4 regions of the Rouxiella sp. WC2420 genome follow, and region 3 is predicted to be linked to each of the others. Evidence: predicted binding sites of a transcription regulator. Region 3 holds the regulator's gene; each other region holds the start of a gene.
The links. The regulator Fur, encoded in region 3, represses iron uptake genes when iron is present. The targets are predictions, from matches to a motif close to ATAATAATGAGAACNACTATCAA.
Positions count from the first base shown of each region.

Region 1: a site for Fur is predicted at 3,081-3,103, ahead of fes (enterochelin esterase). Genes of this name have one in related genera too.
Region 2: a site for Fur is predicted at 2,826-2,848, ahead of fhuA (ferrichrome porin FhuA). Genes of this name have one in related genera too.
Region 4: a site for Fur is predicted at 2,667-2,689, ahead of AB3G37_RS09700 (TonB-dependent siderophore receptor). Genes of this name have one in related genera too.

Region 1 covers NZ_CP165628.1:420,703-425,537, reverse strand. Annotated here, with positions in the region: gene AB3G37_RS02100 (enterobactin synthase subunit F) at 1-1,240, opposite strand, end outside; gene AB3G37_RS02095 (MbtH family protein) at 1,407-1,616, opposite strand; gene fes (enterochelin esterase) at 1,603-2,970, opposite strand; gene AB3G37_RS02085 (4'-phosphopantetheinyl transferase) at 3,148-3,834, shown strand; gene AB3G37_RS02080 (pentapeptide MXKDX repeat protein) at 3,891-4,130, opposite strand; gene AB3G37_RS02075 (molybdopterin-dependent oxidoreductase) at 4,191-4,835, opposite strand, start outside.
Region 2 covers NZ_CP165628.1:4,504,804-4,509,638, reverse strand. Annotated here, with positions in the region: gene mrcB (bifunctional glycosyl transferase/transpeptidase) at 1-2,600, shown strand, start outside; gene fhuA (ferrichrome porin FhuA) at 2,987-4,835, shown strand, end outside.
Region 3 covers NZ_CP165628.1:4,046,907-4,051,741, forward strand. Annotated here, with positions in the region: gene ybfF (esterase) at 1-588, shown strand, start outside; gene ybfE (LexA regulated protein) at 883-1,164, shown strand; gene fldA (flavodoxin FldA) at 1,406-1,933, shown strand; gene fur (ferric iron uptake transcriptional regulator) at 2,192-2,638, shown strand; gene glnS (glutamine--tRNA ligase) at 2,795-4,465, opposite strand; gene nagE (PTS N-acetyl glucosamine transporter subunit IIABC) at 4,670-4,835, opposite strand, start outside.
Region 4 covers NZ_CP165628.1:2,095,079-2,099,913, forward strand. Annotated here, with positions in the region: gene AB3G37_RS09695 (L,D-transpeptidase family protein) at 1-119, opposite strand, end outside; gene AB3G37_RS09700 (TonB-dependent siderophore receptor) at 419-2,551, opposite strand; gene AB3G37_RS09705 (AAA family ATPase) at 2,729-3,463, shown strand; gene AB3G37_RS09710 (PLP-dependent aminotransferase family protein) at 3,529-4,835, opposite strand, start outside.

The DNA.
Region 1 (4,835 bases), 1.6 Mb from region 3:
GCTGATAACGTTCGGCGTTCGCCAGCACATCGACTGTCAGTTGCCCGGACTCATCGATATACAGGGCGATTTCCAGATCACGCACCGGGCCAGACGACAACTCGTGTGTAACACCATTTATGCCATTGAAATCAAGTCGGAAGTCGAACATCTTGAAGTTGAAAACCGTGCCGTACATCGGCTTTTCATCACCCACGCCTCCGACGTCGCGCTGGATCTGTTCCGCGTCGTAGCGCTGATGGCGACGGGCCTTTTTCAGCTCACGAGCCACCTCAATCGCCACTTCTAGCAGCGTATGCTGCGGCTCTACATTAAAGGCCACCGGCAATACGTTAATCACCGGACCCGTGGCACAAAGCGCGACAGAACCCATTCGGCGCATAAAGATAAATCCGGCAGTAAATGCACTTTGCCCGCTCAAACGGGACACCCACAGCGCAACCAGTCCCAGCGCCATATCGGCAGGCGTCAACTTGTGCGCCTCTCCGGCCACAATCAACTGGGCAAACTGTTGGCGATCGCAGCTCTGTGACAGACGGAAAATATGCGTAGTTGGCGTCTGCCCCGCTAACGGAAGCGGACTAAGGCTGGCCGCTGGCGGCGACTGGCGCGCTTTCTCCAGCCAAAACTGTTTATCTCGCTGGCAGGCGGCGGATTGTTCGTACCGCTGATACTCTTCAACCACGTCGCGAAACGCCACGAAAGATGCTGGTTCCGGCATGGTTTGCTGGCAAAGGGCGGTATAAAGGTGGGCAATTCGGCGTGTGATGGCGTTAAAGCTGAACGCATCGACGATAACGTGATGATAACGCTGATACCAAAACCAGCGGTTTTGCGCGACGCGGATCAGAATATGACGCAACAGCGGCCCGCCATCGGCAACGCGTAACTGGCCATTAAGATCCTCATGCATTAACGCCAGCGCGGCGTGATCCTGACTCTGACTTTGTCGATCAGGCTGAGCGGAGATATTCAACGAGGCGCGATCGCAAAGATCGACACACTCCACCGCCGGGATCGCGGTGGCGCGGTCATACCACTGCATCGGCACTCCGTCGTGCTCTTCAAAGCGCATACGCAAAGTATCGGCTTCGGACAGTCCCTGAGCGATAGCTTGCAGCAGAATTTCACGGTCAATCTCGCCGACAAGTTCAATATAGTGGGCCACTGCATAGGCGTTATCGTGGGGAGAAAGCTGATCGGCAACCCAAATGCCCGGCTGTGCGGCCACCAGCGGCATGGCATCGCGGCGGGAGGAAGTATCTTGTGAAGTCCGCGATTTTAAGCTCTGCGGCTGCGATATTTGTAGCTTTGAAGTGATGTCTTGCACCCTGATACTCCTGAAAAATAAACTCTGTGCCGAGGATGATTAGCCTCTGCCGTATCCTTCGGCGGCTATGGCGCAATTATGAAGCGGCGCGCTGCGCGGTTGGCCGCATGTCCCGCCAATGGCTTTCCAGCCAGGCAATACAATCGGCGCGCTCGGCAGGGCCGAAAACCGGCTGCCACCCCGGCGGCACCGTGCTGAAATCGGGCCACAGGCTGTATTGTTGCTGGTCATTTTGCAGTATCAGGCTGCGCTGCTGTTCGTCATCGAAAGGGTTAAGCTTTTCCATCATCGGCTCCTGCCAAGAAATAAGATGGTGAGGTGAATTCATCGGCCCACAGCGCCTGCAGTCCATCGAGCAAACCCCCGCGCCAGCACAAAGCGTCGTGTCCACCTTCAACGACCTGATATTGCAAGCTATGTCGAGAATCACCGAGCATTACGGCCAGGTTGTCATTAACCCGGTGGATCAGCCTTTCGTGGCGACCGGCCTGCATGAAGATTCGCAGCGCACTTTCACGGCCCAATCCCTTTTCTATTTGCTTTGGCAGCCAACAAGCATCTTCGGGGATCTCTTCCAGCTGCAACATATCGCGACGCGGCCACCAAAACGATCCCGACTGCGACAATACGCAGCCGAAACGCTGCGGCCAGTTGAGGCCTGCATAAAGTGAAGACAGGCCACCAAAACTTTGCCCGGCAACTACGGTTTTTGCGGCGTTATCGCTGTGCGGTGCCAGTTTCGCCACTTCGGGCAGCAACTCTTGCTGCACCGCCAACCAGAATTCGGGATTACAGGTCAGCTCCTGGCTGCGATGCTGGCTATCAATCACTTCAATCAACACATATACGGCCTGCGGCAAGTTGCCCTGCGCCGTTTGTTGCAGCAGCGGTTCCCAAAGAGGCATTTTTTGTGACCAGAATTGCCCATCAAGCAAGATAGCCAGCGGACGGGATGACAGCTCAACGCCGTCGCCGGTGGTATAAATCCACACGTCACGCTGGTTGCCTAAACGCGCGCTGTTCCAGGAAAAACGCTGGAGTTTTGCCGGTGGCGCAGGCACGCAGCGCCCGCTGGAGGTGCCATAGCTGTCATAATCACGCCAAGCCGGTTGCGCAGGAGCATCTGGCAAACTGACGCCGGACAGAGCATGGCCTTTCGCCCCTGTCCAGCTGCGGGTGGGGTTAAGCAAATCATGACTGGCGTTGGCGAAATTGCTGCGCCACCAGCTGCGCACGGCAAACATCTGCCCAAAGGCATCGTCGGCCTGTGTGGTGAAAGGTTGACTCTCTTCGCTGGGAATAAAACTGTAGCTGCCGCGCCAGTCTGATTTAAGTTCAATTTGCCAATACCAGACATCAGTGCCATTCAGGCGCTGCAAACTTTGCGGCGGCGAAGACTGATGGTGGTCGGTCAGGCAGTTAATGTTGATCCAGACCCGTTGATATGCGGAGGTGAACTCGCTGCCGTGAGGATCACGCCAAAAAAAGGTGACCTTGCACCGCCCTTTGCCTGAAGATTCAACCCACGGTGTACCCCTACGGGCGACTTCAAGCCACCATCCGTTGCTTCCTGCGTGCTTACTGTTTAACAGCGTATGGCTCGCTGAGAGGGACAGTGTGTCTAAACAATCTGGTTTCAAAACACTTTCTCTTATTGTGGCTACATAGTGATTAACTAAGGCTGGCTATGCCTTGAAGTGGTTAACTTCTTTAAGCGTTTATAACCTCAACGAGGTGGCAAATAAGTGTATTGATAATTATTTTCATTTGCAATAGAGTGAAAACCCTACAAACAGGGCCGACTTTTCCATTTATCCATGAAAACGAGATTCTCTTTTATCGACCTGACATTACCGACTGTGACACAGCGCATTATCGTCACCCATTACGATGTCAATACGCTGGAGTCTGAGGATTTACTGATTTTGCCTCATTATCAGACATTGGTTCGCGCCGTGCCTCAGCGTAAAGCCGAGCATCTCGCGGGCCGGTTGGCCGCCCGGGAAGCCTTGCGCGGACTTAACTGTGAGGCTCGGCTGCTGGCCGTGGGGTCGCATCGCCAGCCGCTGTGGCCGGAGGGAATAATAGGTTCGATTAGCCACACCGCGAATCTGGCATTGGCGGCGGTGGCGAAAGATTCGGGGCGGCTTTGCGGATTAGGAATTGATATTGAATCAGTGCTTTCTTCTAAACAAACCGAAGAAGTAATCGATGGGGTGATACAGCGTGAAGAATATGGACTGCTGCGCCAGGCGACCCTTTCAGTAGAAGAGGCATTGACGATTATCTTCTCGGCCAAAGAGAGTTTGTTTAAAGCGCTGTTCCGCCACGTAGGAGAATACTTTGAATTTTCTACGGCGCACATCACCATGCTCTCCCCGCAGACCCAACGTTTTACTTTACAGCTGGCGCAACCTTTGACGGCCACACTTCCAGCCGGCATGACTTTTAACGGCCAATGGCACTATCTTGACGGCAAAATAGTGACGCTTATTCGCTTTTGATTAGAACAGAAGACGACTCTGAACTTTAAGGGTCCAGAGTCGCAGGGGGATAAAGCTTATTGGCTCATGGCCGATTTTTTCTTCATCATTTCGTCTTTCTTCATTTTGTCTTTGGCCATGCTGTCTTTTGACATGTGGTCTTTTGACATTTTGGTGTCGGTTTTTGACATGCTGTCTTTAGACATCCCCATGGTGTCTTTTTTGGCCATTGGTTTCTTCATGGTATCTTCGGCATGTGCGCCCATCATACCCAGCATCAGCGTTGAAGAGATCATTACAGCGATTAACTTTTTCATGGTAATTCCTCGTTATTATAAGAAGATGCACGATGTGTGCAGGGTCGTTGTCGTTTGTAATTAACTTCCACCAAACCAGTTGTAACCTTGGTCTTCCCAATAACCGCCGGGATAGGCATTGGTGATTTCAATCAGTTTGATATGTTTAGGATTCTTGTAACCGAGCTTGGTCGGCATTCTAAGCTTCATCGGAAAACCATACTTGCGTGGCAAAATTTGCCCATCATAGGTCAGCGCCAGTAGGGTCTGCGGATGTAGCGCGGTTGCCATATCGATGCTGGTGTAATAGTCGTCAGCACATTTAAAACTTACATATTTGGCGCTGAGATCCGCCCCCACAAGCTTTAAAAATTGTGAAAAAGGGATGCCTCCCCACTTACCGATTGCGCTCCAGCCTTCAACACAGATATGCCGCGTGATTTGGCTAACCTGCGCCATCTGATACAGCTGCGGCAGCGACCAGCTAGATTTATCCAATACTTTTCCCGCTAAATGCAGGCGATAAGTTTGTCCGTCAACTTCGGGTGCATCCTCTTCACCATAGAACGCGTTAAAAGGAAACGGCCGGGTGATCATCAATTCTGTATATTCTGGTGCCAGACGATTTGCCCCAAACAGCCATGCCTGTACCCTATCGTTGAATCCAGAAATAGAAACCAGCGCTTTTTCAACACTCTGATTATCGCTGATGTCGCAACCGGTCAG
Region 2 (4,835 bases), 460 kb from region 3:
AAGGCAAACCGTCACCCCCCAAGCCCAAACGTGGGCGTCCTGCGCGTCGTAACCGCGACGAAGACGAAGATACACGCTACGTCTATCAGGGCGATGATGAGCAAGAAGATGATGACGTTAGAAGCAATGCAGCACCTCAGGAGTCGCGCATGACCCGTAAGACCGCCGCATCAGGGAAGGCTGGCAAGGCAGGAAACAGCAAAAAGCCGCGTAAAAGACGCCGCTGGCTGGGACTGCTGATTAAATTATTCGTTATATTTGTGGTATTGATGGCCGCCTACGGCGTGTACCTGGATTCCGAAATCCGCAGCCGCATTGATGGCAAAGTCTGGCAATTGCCTGCCGCCGTTTATGGACGCATGGTAACGCTGGAGCCAGGTTCGCCTTATACCGAAAAAGAGATGATCAACCTGCTTGAGGGTACCCAGTACCGTCAGGTGACGCGCATTACGCGCCCGGGTGAGTTCAGCGTTAAAGGTGGAAACATCGACCTGCTGCGCCGTCCGTTTGACTTCCCGGACGGTAAAGAAGGGCAAATCAACGCCAGGCTGATTTTCAAAGGCAATCAGCTTTCTGAAATCAAAAACATGGATAACAATCGCGATTTCGGGATTTTCCGTCTCGATCCGCGTCTGATAACCATGCTGCAATCGCCAAACGGTGAGCAGCGCCTGTTTGTGCCACGCGCCGGGTTCCCGGATCTGCTGGTACAGACCTTGATAGCCACTGAAGACCGCCATTTCTATGAACATGACGGTATCAGCCCGTATTCTATCGGTCGCGCTTTCCTGGCGAATATCACTGCCGGACATGCGGTGCAGGGCGGCAGTACGCTGACCCAGCAGCTGGTTAAAAACCTGTTTTTGACCAATCAGCGCACCCTGTGGCGTAAAGCTCGCGAAGCCTACATGGCAGTGTTGATGGACGGTCGCTACAGCAAAGACCGTATCCTTGAGCTCTATCTGAACGAAGTTTATCTCGGCCAGAGCGGTTCCGATCAGATTCGCGGCTTCCCGTTGGCGAGCCTGTACTACTTTGGTCGTCCGGTGGATGAGCTGAGCCTCGACCAGCAAGCTCTGCTGGTCGGTATGGTCAAAGGTGCGTCGCTGTATAACCCATGGCGTAATCCGACGCTGGCGTTGCAACGTCGCAACCTGGTTCTGCGTCTGTTGCAAGAGCAGGGTATTATCGACAAAGAGCTGTATGACATGCTCAGTGCGCGTCCGCTCGGCGTGCAGCCAAAAGGTGGGGTGATTTCTCCTCAGCCAGCATTTATGCAGATGGTCCGTCAGGAGCTACAGCAAAAGCTGGGCGACAAGATTACCGGCATGTCAGGGGTGAAAATTTTCACCACGCTGGACCCAATAGCGCAAGACGGTGCCGAGAAAGCGGTGGAAGAGGGCGTTCCTCTGTTGCGTAAGCGCAGTGGATTCAACGACATCGAAACTGCAATGGTAATCGTTGACCGCTACACCGGTGAAGTCCGCGCCATGGTAGGGGGTGCCGAAACCCAGTTTGCTGGCTTTAACCGTGCGATGCAGGCTCGTCGTCAGGTCGGCTCGTTGGCCAAGCCTGCGACTTATCTGACCGCGTTGAGCGATCCGAATAAATATCGTCTGAATACCGTGTTGGCTGACCAACCGCTGACCATCAAATTGTCGAACGGCCAGACCTGGTCACCGCACAATGATGATAATCAGTTCCGTGGTCAGGTACTGCTGGTTGATGCGCTGGCGCGTTCTATGAACGTTCCGACCGTTAATCTCGGGATGGCTGTCGGGTTGGATAACATAACCAAGACGCTGATTAATCTCGGTATTCCTAAAGAGTCTCTGAGTCAGACGCCATCAATGCTGCTGGGTGCGATTGCCCTGACGCCGATGGAAGTTGCGCAGGAGTATCAGACTATTGCCAGCGGCGGCAACAAGGCACCGTTGTCTGCAGTTCGCTCGGTTATCGCTGAAGATGGCACGGTGCTGTATCAGAGCTATCCGCAGGCAGAGCGAGTTGTTCCGTCGGAAGCGGCTTATCTGACCATGTATGCCATGCAACAGGTTGTTTCTGAAGGGACCTCGCGCGCGCTGGCGGTGAAATATCCTAAATTGCATCTGGCGGCGAAAACCGGTACTTCCAACGAACTGCGTGATAGCTGGTTCGCAGGTATCGACGGCAACCAGGTCGCGATTACCTGGGTCGGGCGTGACAATAACCAGCCTTCCAAACTTTGGGGTGCAACCGGTGCATTGCAGCTCTACAGCCGCTATCTGGGTAATATCACGCCAACGCCATTGGATCTGCAAGTTCCCGACGACGTCAGCATGATGAATATTGACTCCAGCGGAAACTTTATCTGTAACGGTGGCGGCGGCCTATTGACCGGCGGCGGGCTGCGCACTATTCCTGTATGGACAGACAATGCCCAGCAGCTATGTCAGGCTTCTCAGGCGGCGGCTTATCAGCAGCAACAACAACAGCAACTTTTGCAGCAGCAACAGCAGCAACAGATGCCGGGACAACCGCAGCAGCAGCCTCAGCAAGACCAGCAGAAAGAAAGCAATGGCGTAGCAGGTTGGATAAAAGACATGTTCGGCTCAAAATAGTGCTGACACTGTTATTTTTCACCATGTCATAAGCATAATTAGTCTTATACAGAGAGCGCGATGAAAATCGCGCTTTTTTTTCGCCTGAACCCAGCCCTTTAATTATCAGCTTTCTGTCAGTTTATTGACCACAAACAAAGCATGGATAACGTTATTTGTCTTGGCTATGGATAAAAGTAAATGCTCTTGCAGTTTCCTTACGCTTACGCATATCATGCGATCGTTATAATAATAATAATCGTTTCCATTCCCATTCAAATTTCTCCAGAGATAAACCAATGGCTCAAATGCGTACTGCATCTGTGAAAAACTGCTCAACTAAAATTATTCCAAATAGATCAGAGATTTTTATTCCCAACAAACTCGCATTAACCGTGGCTGCAGCCATGGCCAGCTTTGTTTTTCAAGCCTCTGCGGTTACAGCGGCCATCAGTGCGCCAAAAAATGACACGATTACCGTCGTCGGTGATGCTGCTAACAACGTGGCACAAGAATCAGCCTGGGGCCCGGCAGCGACTATCGTCGCCAAACATAGCGCCAGCGGCACCAAAACCGATACGCCGATTGTGAAAACACCGCAGTCTATCTCCGTGGTTACTCGCGAAGAGATGGACATGCGTCAGCCGAAAACGGTTAAAGAAGCTCTGAATTATGCGCCGGGTATTTTTGCCAACCGTGGCAGCTCAAACACGATTGATGCGGTCGAAATCCGTGGGTTCACCTCAGTCAATACCAACCAGTATCTGGACGGCATCAAGTTACAGGGCGACAACTACTCTGAAGTGTCGATGGACCCTTACATGCTGGAGCGTGTGGAGCTGCTGCGTGGGCCATCATCAGTGTTGTACGGCAAGAGCAATCCAGGTGGCGTTATCACTATGGTCAGCAAGCGTCCAACCACCGAGCCGTTGCATGAAATTCAGTTTAAAATGGGCACCGACAACCTTTATGAGACCGGTTTTGACTTCAGCGATGCGATTGATGATGCGGGGGTTTATTCTTACCGCCTGACCGGCGTGGCGCACAGCCAGGACACTCAACAGCAAATGTCGAAGGAAAAACGTTATTCCATCGCGCCTTCATTTAGCTGGCGTCCTGATGATAAAACCAACTTTACCTTCCTGAGCAATTTCCAGAACGATCCTTACCTTGGATTCTATGGCTGGCTGCCGCGTCAGGGAACGGTTGTGCCGTATTACGATGCGGCGGGCAATGCGCACAAACTGCCAACCGATTTCAACGACGGCGAAGCAGACAACAAAATGTCACGTAACCAGAAAATGATCGGCTACAGCTTCGATCACCAATTCAACGATACCTGGACCGTGCGGCAAAATCTGCGTTATACCAAACTGCAAACGCAATACATTGGTTTCTATGGCAATGGTTACACTGCCCCGGCAACGTTGAATCGCGCTTACGTGCAGTCCAATGAAAATCTGAGCAACTTTGACGTAGATACCCAAGTACAGGCCAAGTTTGCTACCGGTGCGGTTGATCACACTCTGCTGATGGGTGTCGATTATATGCGCATGCGTAATGACATTGATGCAGACTACGGTACAGCCTCCAACCTGAATCTGCTGGCTCCGCAATATGGCAATGACAAGACTGCTCTTTATTACGCCTACCATATTCTGAATCGTCAGGAGCAGACGGGTTTCTATGCGCAAGATCAGGCGGAATGGAATCACTGGATCCTGACTGCGGGCGGTCGCTATGACATTGCAAAAACCTCAACGCTCACTCGCAGCACCGAAACAACCGCCTCGATAACCGACCACAAATTTACCTGGCGCGGTGGTTTGAATTACCTGTTCGACAACGGCATATCTCCGTACTTTAGCTACAGTCAGTCGTTTGAACCAACATCCGGTTCAACCTCTGGTGGACAGCCATTCAAACCGTCCGTTGGCAAGCAATACGAAGCCGGTCTGAAATATATCCCTAACGATCGTCCCATCAGCATTACGGCGGCGGTTTATCAGCTGACAAAAGACAATAATCTGACGGCTGATCCTACTAATACCAATTTTAGCGTTCAGTCGGGCGTCATCCGTTCACGCGGTTTAGAACTGGAAGCCAAAGCTGCCGTTAATGCCAATATTAACGTAATCGCTTCTTATACTTTTACCGATGCAAAATATACTCACGACACGACTTATCAGGGCCAGCGCCCGGTGGAAGTGCCGCGCAACATGGCATCACTGTGGGCTGACTACACCTTCCACGAAA
Region 3 (4,835 bases):
GAAATGACTTATCAAAAAATGGCTGAAGATTTGCTCGAAACGCTGGATGACGTCAGCTTCGACAAGGTGATCGTCATCGGTCACTCGATGGGCGCCAAGGCCGCAATGGCGCTGACTGCCGTGGCTCCAGAGCGTATCGATAAGCTCATCGCCATCGATATGGCACCCGTTGATTATCAGACTCGTCGTCATGACGAGATTTTCGCCGCGCTGAATGCGGTGACCGAAGCCGGTATTAAAGACCGCGCGGGCGCGACACAACTGATGCAGCAATACGCAACAGAAGATGGCGTGATTCAGTTTCTGTTGAAGTCTTTTTCACAGGGTGAATGGCGCTTTAACGTCCCGGTGTTGCTGGCAGAATACGCTAACATCATTGGCTGGCAAAACGTGCCGTCCTGGCCACATCCGGCACTGTTTATTCGCGGCGGAGAATCCCCTTACGTGCAGGATAGCTATCGCAGCGCCATTGCCAGTCAATTCCCTCAGGCGCGCGCCTATGTGGTCGCCGGAAGTGGTCATTGGGTACACGCTGAAAAACCCGAAGCAGTGTTGCGCGCAATTCATCGCTTCATTGATGTGCCGTGATTAATGAACAATGAGTGCGCAAGCGCGGAAATTTCTTGCCGAAGCACACTCAACTGTTCAAAAAAAGGGCTAATCATAATAACTTAGCCTCTATTCAGGGCAGTTAGGCGTTGTGGAGGGATATACGCTAGGGTATGATTGCGCGCTGTAATTTTGCCCCTGCGTCGAGTTGGTTATTCTCGGGCGCTGGAGGTAAATTGGGTTAGGGTTTATTAACCCGAAATGTGTAACCACTTCATCTGAAAAGGGCATGAGTCGCTTTTCGATGTAACTTCCCTAGTTGTACCGCTACCTATGGCAAAAGAACAACTGGATCGCACGACGCTTGATCTGTTCGCAGACGATCGCCGTCCGGGACGTCCAAAAACAAATCCGCTTTCTCGCGATGAACAGCTTAGGATTAACAAGCGTAATCAGCTTCGCCGTGACAAAAACAACGGTTTACGTCGCGTAGAGCTGAAAATTAATGCCGAAGCTGTAGATGCGCTTAATAAGCTGGCGGAACAACAAAATATCAGTCGTAGCGAACTGATTGAACAGATGCTGCTGTCTCATTTGAACAATCAGGAAAGCTGACCGATTCGGGCGGGTAACTTTAAGGGTTGCCCGCCGTTGCTGTTGTTCATCTTGCACCATCCGCTTGAAACGTTTTCGGTCAGTCCGCATTTATACCCAAACCCGCAACAGAACACACAAAGGCGATAACGCTTGCCAGAATTGCCCGATAAACTATAGGCCAAATTCAAATGACTCGCGCGACGCCCACGAACAAGCAGACTCAAAGAGTCCATTGCAGAACAAGAGGTTAGATAAGCTTATGGCAGTTGTAGGTATCTTCTTTGGTTCCGACACCGGAAACACCGAAAACATCGCAAAAATGATCCAGAAGCAGTTGGGTAAAGATGTTGCTGACGTGCAGGACATCGCCAAAAGCAGCAAAGAAGATCTGGAAAAATACGATATTCTGCTGCTCGGCATCCCGACCTGGTACTACGGTGAAGCACAGTGTGACTGGGACGACTTTTTCCCGACGCTGGAAGAGATAGATTTTGAAGGCAAACTGGTTGCGCTGTTCGGCTGTGGCGACCAGGAAGATTACGCAGAATACTTCTGTGATGCGATGGGTACTGTGCGCGATATCATCGAACCTCGCGGTGCGGTAATTGTCGGCCACTGGCCAACCGAAGGTTACGGTTATGAAGCCTCGAAAGGTATGGCTGATGACACGCACTTTATCGGGCTGGCAATCGACGAAGACCGTCAACCAGAGCTGACCAACGAACGTGTTGATGCCTGGGTTAAGCAAATTTCTGAAGAGTTAAGCCTCGCTGAGATTATCGGTTAATCCCACACAAAGGCTAAGGCCCTGAAACGTTGAGGTTATTCGTGAAAGGGCCAAACTATCACTGAAATTAACAATTTAACTTCTACAAAATTGTAACTTTCAGCCTGATCAAGGTACACTTATTACATCTGTTTTTATCGTTCCGCCCATTTTGGGCTTCGACCTCTTTGGTTATAAACATTTTGGGTTGGGATGATGGTTGTGAACAGCCCACCGTTTTCATTAACGTGAATAGCATAGTGACAGGACTAAATCCGCATGACTGACAACAACACCGCACTGAAGAAAGCCGGCTTAAAAGTCACGCTTCCACGCCTGAAAATTCTGGAAGTGTTGCAAGCTCCGGCAGGACATCACGTCAGTGCGGAAGATTTGTACAAAGAACTGATTGATATGGGCGAAGAGATTGGTCTTGCCACGGTTTACCGTGTTCTGAACCAATTTGACGACGCTGGCATTGTTACCCGTCACAATTTCGAAGGTGGCAAGTCAGTATTTGAGCTGACTCAGCAGCATCACCATGATCATTTAATCTGCCTCGATTGTGGACGCGTCATCGAATTCCGTGATGAATACATCGAAGCTCGTCAGCGTGATATTGCCAAAGCTCATGGTATTAAATTGACTAACCACAGCCTTTATCTTTACGGACATTGCGAAAACGGCAACTGCGTAGAAGATGAAACGCTGCACGGTAAAGGCTGATTCCAGCCCGGACTTTTCTTTAAGGGATAATAGAAAAGCCCGTAAATAAAATGACCGCTGAAAGGCGGTTTTTTTATGGCTGAAATTTGGCAACGAGTACCATAAAAAAACGCAGCCACAATGAGCTGCGTTTTTTATTTTTGAGATACCGGGTTATCAAGCGACTGGCTTGCTTTCCCAGTTGTCACGCAGACCAACAGTGCGGTTAAACACCAAATGCTCGGCGCTGGAGTAAGTGCTGTCGGCGCAGAAGTAACCTTCGCGCTCAAACTGCAGGCTTACACCGGCTTCGGCATTCGCCAGGCCTGGTTCTACAAAACCGTTGGCGATAACCAGAGATTCCGGGTTAATGGTGGTCAGGAAGTCTTCAGCCTGTGCCGGGTTAGCCACGCTGAACAGACGATCGTACAGGCGGAACTCGGCAGGTTTTCCTTCACTGGCAGAAACCCAGTGGATCACACCTTTGACTTTACGGCCATCGGCAGGATCTTTGCTCAGAGTATCAATGTCGTAGCTACAGAAAATCGTCGTCACGTTGCCTTCGGCATCTTTCTCGATACGCTCGGCTTTGATGACATACGCGTTGCGCAGGCGAACTTCTTTGCCCAGCACCAGGCGTTTGTATTGCTTGTTGGCTTCCTCACGGAAATCCGCCTGATCGATAAAGATTTCAGCGGTAAACGGCACTTCACGAGAACCCATTTCTGGCTTGTTCGGGTGATTAGGCATTTTTACCCACTGAACCGCATCGCCGCTAAAGTTCTCAATGATCACTTTAACCGGATTGATTACCGCCATCGCGCGCGGAGCGTTTTCGTTGAGATCGTCACGGATACAAGATTCCAGCGCGGCCATTTCCACGTTGTTATCCTGCTTGGTCACGCCAATACGACGGCAGAACTCACGAATTGACGCTGAAGTGTAACCACGACGGCGCAGGCCAGAAACCGTTGGCATACGCGGGTCATCCCAACCTTCGACAATCTTCTCGGTCACCAGCAGACTCAGCTTGCGCTTGGACATAATGGCGTATTCGAGATTCAGGCGCGAAAATTCGTACTGACGCGGATGACAGGGAATAGTGATGTTATCGAGCACCCAATCGTACAGACGGCGGTTGTCCTGGAATTCCAGAGTACACAGCGAGTGGGTGATCCCTTCCAGCGCATCGGAAATGCAATGGGTGAAATCGTACATCGGATAGATGCACCACTTGGTACCGGTTTGGTGGTGATCGGCAAACTTAATGCGATACAGCACCGGATCGCGCATCACGAAGAACGGCGAAGCCATGTCAATTTTCGCACGCAGGCAGGCGGTGCCTTCGGCAAAATCACCGTTGCGCATTTTGGCGAACAGCTCGAGGTTCTCTTCCACGGTGCGATCGCGATACGGACTATTTTTGCCCGGCGCAGTCAGATTGCCGCGATACTCACGGATCTGCTCAGGAGACAGTTCGTCAACGTAAGCCAGACCTTTCTGGATCAGTTCAACCGCGTAATGATGCAGTTGGTCGAAGTAGTCGGAAGAGTAATGAACCTCGCCGCTCCACTCGAAGCCAAGCCATTGCACGTCTTTTTTGATCGACTCTACAAACTCGATATCTTCTTTTACCGGATTGGTGTCATCAAAACGCAGGTTGCATTGGCCCTGATAGTCTTGTGCGATGCCAAAGTTCAGGCAGATCGATTTTGCGTGGCCAATGTGCAGATAACCATTTGGCTCAGGCGGGAAACGGGTCACGATAGACGCGTGTTTTCCCGATGCCAGATCTTCATCAATAATCTGACGGATAAAATTTGTTGGGCGGGCTTCAGCCTCACTCATTGTTCAATTCCTCTACGCGAACGAAAGCTCGAAAGACTAACCGCATATGTTCCAACAAGCCACGCCGGGAAACAACCCTTAAGTGTTAAAATTGGATTTATTAAAATTATTTTTAGCGTAAATCAGCCAGTACAGCGGCAAAAAAATAAAAAACGGGAAGAGATCGCTCTCTTCCCGCCTTTTTGGCCCGCTAAAAGGGGCAGCTTATTTGGTTTGGATCTCGAACAGTTTGCTTTCGCCCGCGACTACCGAGCCACCCGCTAGCTGAGCCAACCCAGAGAAGTCTTCCATATTGCTGACCACGACCGGGCTTATCATCGAACGGGCATTGCCGTTGAGATAGTCCAGATCCAGCTCAAGAACTGGCTGG
Region 4 (4,835 bases), 2.0 Mb from region 3:
TTTTCACCAATCAATCGACCATTGTTTGCCGGCAGAGGATAGACAACTGCGAAAGCAGCCTGGCTATACGCAGCAACAGCTAGAACCAAAGTAAAGATCGCGCGAATGCTCATTTTCATATTTTCTATGGTTATTCTTGCCACACAGGCACTAGTTTATGGGATTTTACCCGGCATCATGCTAACCGGGATGACCCTTATATTGTATGTACACAGTGGCTTGAAGGTGAATCAAGATGTGTAACCAATCACTTTTCAGGGCCGCTAATTATAAAGAAATATTTCAAACAGGCCAAAACTTTCTCAATAAACAGGTGAAGTTTACCTTTTAGCGTTTTTAAGGATAGACGATGAGGAGGGAAAATGCCGCTTGCGTGGTGTTGTTCCCAAAGGCAGGGACACGCAAGCGGCTGAGGGGATTAGAAGTCGTAACCGACGGTGGCAACCACGGTACGCTCCTGACCCCAGTAGCAATAACTGGTGCCGTAACAGGCCGCAACATACTTTTTGTTGGCCAGGTTATTGGCGTTAAGCTGAACGTAAGCGCCTTTCAGCGATGGGTTAAACGCGGCCAGATTCACGCGCACAGAGGCGTCTATCAGCGTGGCTGCAGAAATACGCTGGGTATCTTCATTATCCGCCCACTGTTTGCCGATGTAACGTACACCGCCTCCAAAATTGACACCGAAGTTAGCGCGGTATTCTGCCCACAGTGATGCCATCTGGTTTGGTGATACGTATGGCGTATTGCCATCGGTGCCGTCTGTGGTGTCTTTTGATCTCACGTGGCTATAAGTATATCCCGCGATGACACTCAGACGATCGGTAACGTTGGTACGCGCCTCAAGCTCTAGCCCTTTCGAATGAACCTTACCGGCTGGCACATAATAGCTGCCCACGACCACGCGGTTACCCACATGGTTCTGCGTCAGATCATAGATTGCCGCGGTAAAGAGATTGCTGGTGCCGACCGGCTGGTACTTGATACCGGCTTCATACTGCTTGCTGGTCATCGGCTTCAACAGCGTGCCATCTTGACCTGCCAGTGCAGAAGGGGTAATCGCCGAGCTGTAGCTGATGTAAGGCGAAATTCCGTTATCAAAGGCGTAGAGCAGAGAAGCGCGGCCACTGAAATGCCGGGCTTCGCGTTCGCTGTCGGTTTGAACGCCGTAGATGCTTTCATACTGACTGCTTTTGATTTTTAAATCGTCATAACGGCCAGACAGCGTTGAATGCCACTTGTTCCAGCTCATATCGTCCTGCAAATAAACGCCTGCCTGGCGATATTGACGCTTGCCGACGGTATTGCTGTAAAGATCGATATTGTCTTCGCCGTTGATGCCAGAAATACCGGTATACGGGTTGAGGTCGCTGGCGTAACCGCCCTGATCTTTAAGATTGTTTACGTAATGCTGGAAATCAAAGCCCAGCACCACTTTATGCTGCAACGCCGCAGTGGCGAAATCCGCCTCCAGCTGGTTATCAATCGCAAATGAGTTCAGTGAAGACTGCTCGCCAGAGTAATAACGGCTCATCAGACTGCGATCGGCATTCCATCCCGCTTGATACACTTGCTCAAGCTCGGTATTGGAGTGGGTATAGTTGGCATTTTGGCGGAAAGACCAAACATTGTTGAAGCTGTGTTGGAACTCGTAGCTGTAGATTTGCTCCCAGCGCTTGAAGACGTTGTGGTTGGTATCGCCATCAAAGAAGCCGCGGCTCAGTTTATCGCCATAAATACTTCCGTCTGCCGGCACTGCCGAGTGATAACCGCCGGAAGGATCTTTTTGCAGGTAAGCGCGTAACAGCAGCGAGGTGTTTTCATCCGGCTGCCAAAGCAGCTGTGGCGAAATGGCATAGCGTTCTTCGCGCGTGTGATCGTATTGAGTGTCGCTGGAGCGAGTCATGCCGGTAATTCGGTAAGCCCACTGGTCGTTGATTGCGCCGGTGTAGTCGAATGCGCCGCCTTTGGTATTGAAATTACCGCCGGAAAGCTGCACGTGACCTTCGCTGGCAAACTGCGGTCGCTTGCTGGTTTCCATGACCAGTCCACCCGGCACGCTTTGGCCGTAAAGCGCGGAAGACGGGCCTTTGACGACATCGATTCGCTCAAGGAACCACGGATCGACCTGAATAGCATTATAGCTGCCGCCGTCGGTGGCCAAACGCAGGCCGTCGAGGAACACGTTATCGACATCACCGCCGTGGAAACCGCGCAGGGAAACCGTGTCATAGCGGGTCGCGCCGCCTGCGAAGTTAGTGAAGACGCCAGGCGTGTAGTTCAATGCCGAGTTAACCGTGGTCGCGTTCTGGTCATCCATTTGTTGACGGGTGATAACAGAAACCGATTGCCCGGTGGTGATAAGCGGCGTGTCGGTTTTGGTCGCCGCCCTGCTGGTCTTAGCCGTGTAGCCTTGTGTTGGCGCTTCAGCGTTGTCCGCCGGTTTAGCCGTAACCACTACCGTATCGTCGGCAAAAGCTGACAGGGGGAGAAAGATTGCCATCGCGCAAAGGATTGAAGATCGTTTAAAAGGAAAAGCCAACATCGTCATCTGAATTCCCTATAAAAATTTTGTTTTAATCGTCACTTTTTGCGTTGCAATCAATGCACAGGATCTTGCGGCCATGTCAGTATTGCTACGTAAAAGCGTGAGCATGATAAACCAAATGATAAAGACTATCATTATTATTTACATCTTTGGGTTAACATTATATTCATAGGGATCACTATGTTTGTCAGACAGCTGCGAATAAATGGGTATCGCTCGATCCGCAACATCGAGCTGGAACTGGGGCAGTTAAACGTCATTTGCGGGCCTAACGGCTGCGGGAAATCCAATCTTTATAAAGCCGTAAAGTTATTGCATGAGGCGTCACAGGGTCAGCTTGCAGCGGTGCTTGCCGAAGAGGGCGGGATTCAGAAAACGCTGTGGGCCGGGAAAAAACGTAGCGGTGAGAGTCGGATGAATTTGTCTGCTACGCTGGAAGATTTTGATTATGAATTGCAGGTGGGATTTGAAAATTCTCCTGGACCAGGAAGTAGTATTTTCACTCTTGATCCTTGGGTGAAAGCCGAATCGCTGTGGATGACAGGGCACCAGCGTCGCCCTTCGAGCCGCCTGGTCGATGCTTCGTTGGGGCGTTTTCAGATGATGATGCAGCGCGAAGGCATTTACCGCCCGCTGGAGGCTAGCGAGCTTTCAGACGGCACGCTGCGATTTGTCTGTCTGGCCGTTGCGATACTTAGCCCTCGGCCGCCTTCTTTTATGGCATTCAATGAACCTGAAAACAGCCTGCACCCGGACTTGATCCCGGCGCTGGCGATGCTGCTGGCGGAAACTAGCCGCTACAGCCAGCTGTGGATAACCAGCCATTCCCCTGAGTTGGCCGAGCTGATTCGACAGCACGCCGTGGTGCAGTGTTTTGAGCTGGCGCAGAGGCAGGGTGAAACGCAATTAGCATAAAATTTATTTTTTTCTAAAAGTCACCCTTTAAATCAATATATTGAAGCCGTTGAATTGTTTTCAATCTATAACGCTACGCTGGAAAAATGCGCCGGATATTCCAGCATATCGGCTACCACGATCAGGTTCTCCTCGCAGAGAATGCGGCTGTTGCTGCCGCCTAAACATAATCGCAGAGCATCGGGCGGATTGTTGTCGGTGCTAAAGGCGGCGCTGGATACCGCGCTAACACCCTGTTCGCGCAATTTCACTGCCACGTCAGACGGGTTCCAGCCGTACTGTCTGGGCAGGATCAGCCAAAGATGAAAACCGTCGGCATCGGCTCGATAGCTGAATTTATGCAAATGTTGGGCGGCCAGACGTTGGCGGACCTGTGCCTCGCTGCGAATCAACTGTAGTACCTTATCGGCGGTGCCGTCGCTTATCCATTGTGTCGCCAGCGCGTTGGTAATCGGACTGGACATCACCGTCAATGCCCGCAGCGCACCGGCCAATAGCTGAACCGAACGTTTACCCGGTCCTTTGATGTAGGCGATACGCAGGCCGGCACCAAAACATTTCGACAGCCCGGTGAGATACCAGGTCAGCTCGGGGATCAGTTCGGCGAAAGTGGGTATCGGGTGTTGAGAGGCAGTGAGCTGCGGCAGGGCGGCATAAGCATCATCTTCGATAATTGGAATGCTGTAACGCAAGGCAACATCGGCCAGTGACTCACGGCGGCGCAGCGGCATAGTCAGAGTCGTTGGATTATGAATGGTTGGGTTAAGATACAGCGCGCTGACGTTGCCCGCCTGGCATTGGTTTTCAAATGAGCGCGGCGTCGGACCATCATTGTCACAATCGAGCGCGTGTAGCGGCACACCCAGTTGAGTGGCAATCGCCTTAAGCCCGGGATAAACCAGATTGCCCACACAAATGCTGCCACCTTTGCGGCCTAATAAAGTCAGTAATCCTACCAGTGCGCTATGGATGCCCGGACACACCAACACTTCATCGGAATTCATCGGCGGCAGTCGTTTGCCAAGCCACTGCATTGCCGCGTCCTTATCGGCTGTGCCGCCGCCAAAATCCTGATAGCGCAGAAGCGGGAACGGATCGTTTTGAGTGAAAAGGCTTATTGCTCCCTGACGGAGCATCTCCGCGATATCGGGCATTTCCGGCTCGATAGGCGAATTCATGGTCATTTCGTAACTGCTGCCGCCATTTAAAGGGATTGCGGGAACTTTACCGCGAATAAAGCTGCCCATGCCGGGCCGCGAGTCAATCAGGCCGCGCTTCTTGGCCTCCGCGTAGCCTCGTGTAACGGTGGTGTAATTCAGTTCCAGCGCGACGGCTAAATCTCGCAGCGGTGGCAGACGGTCACGAGCCTGAA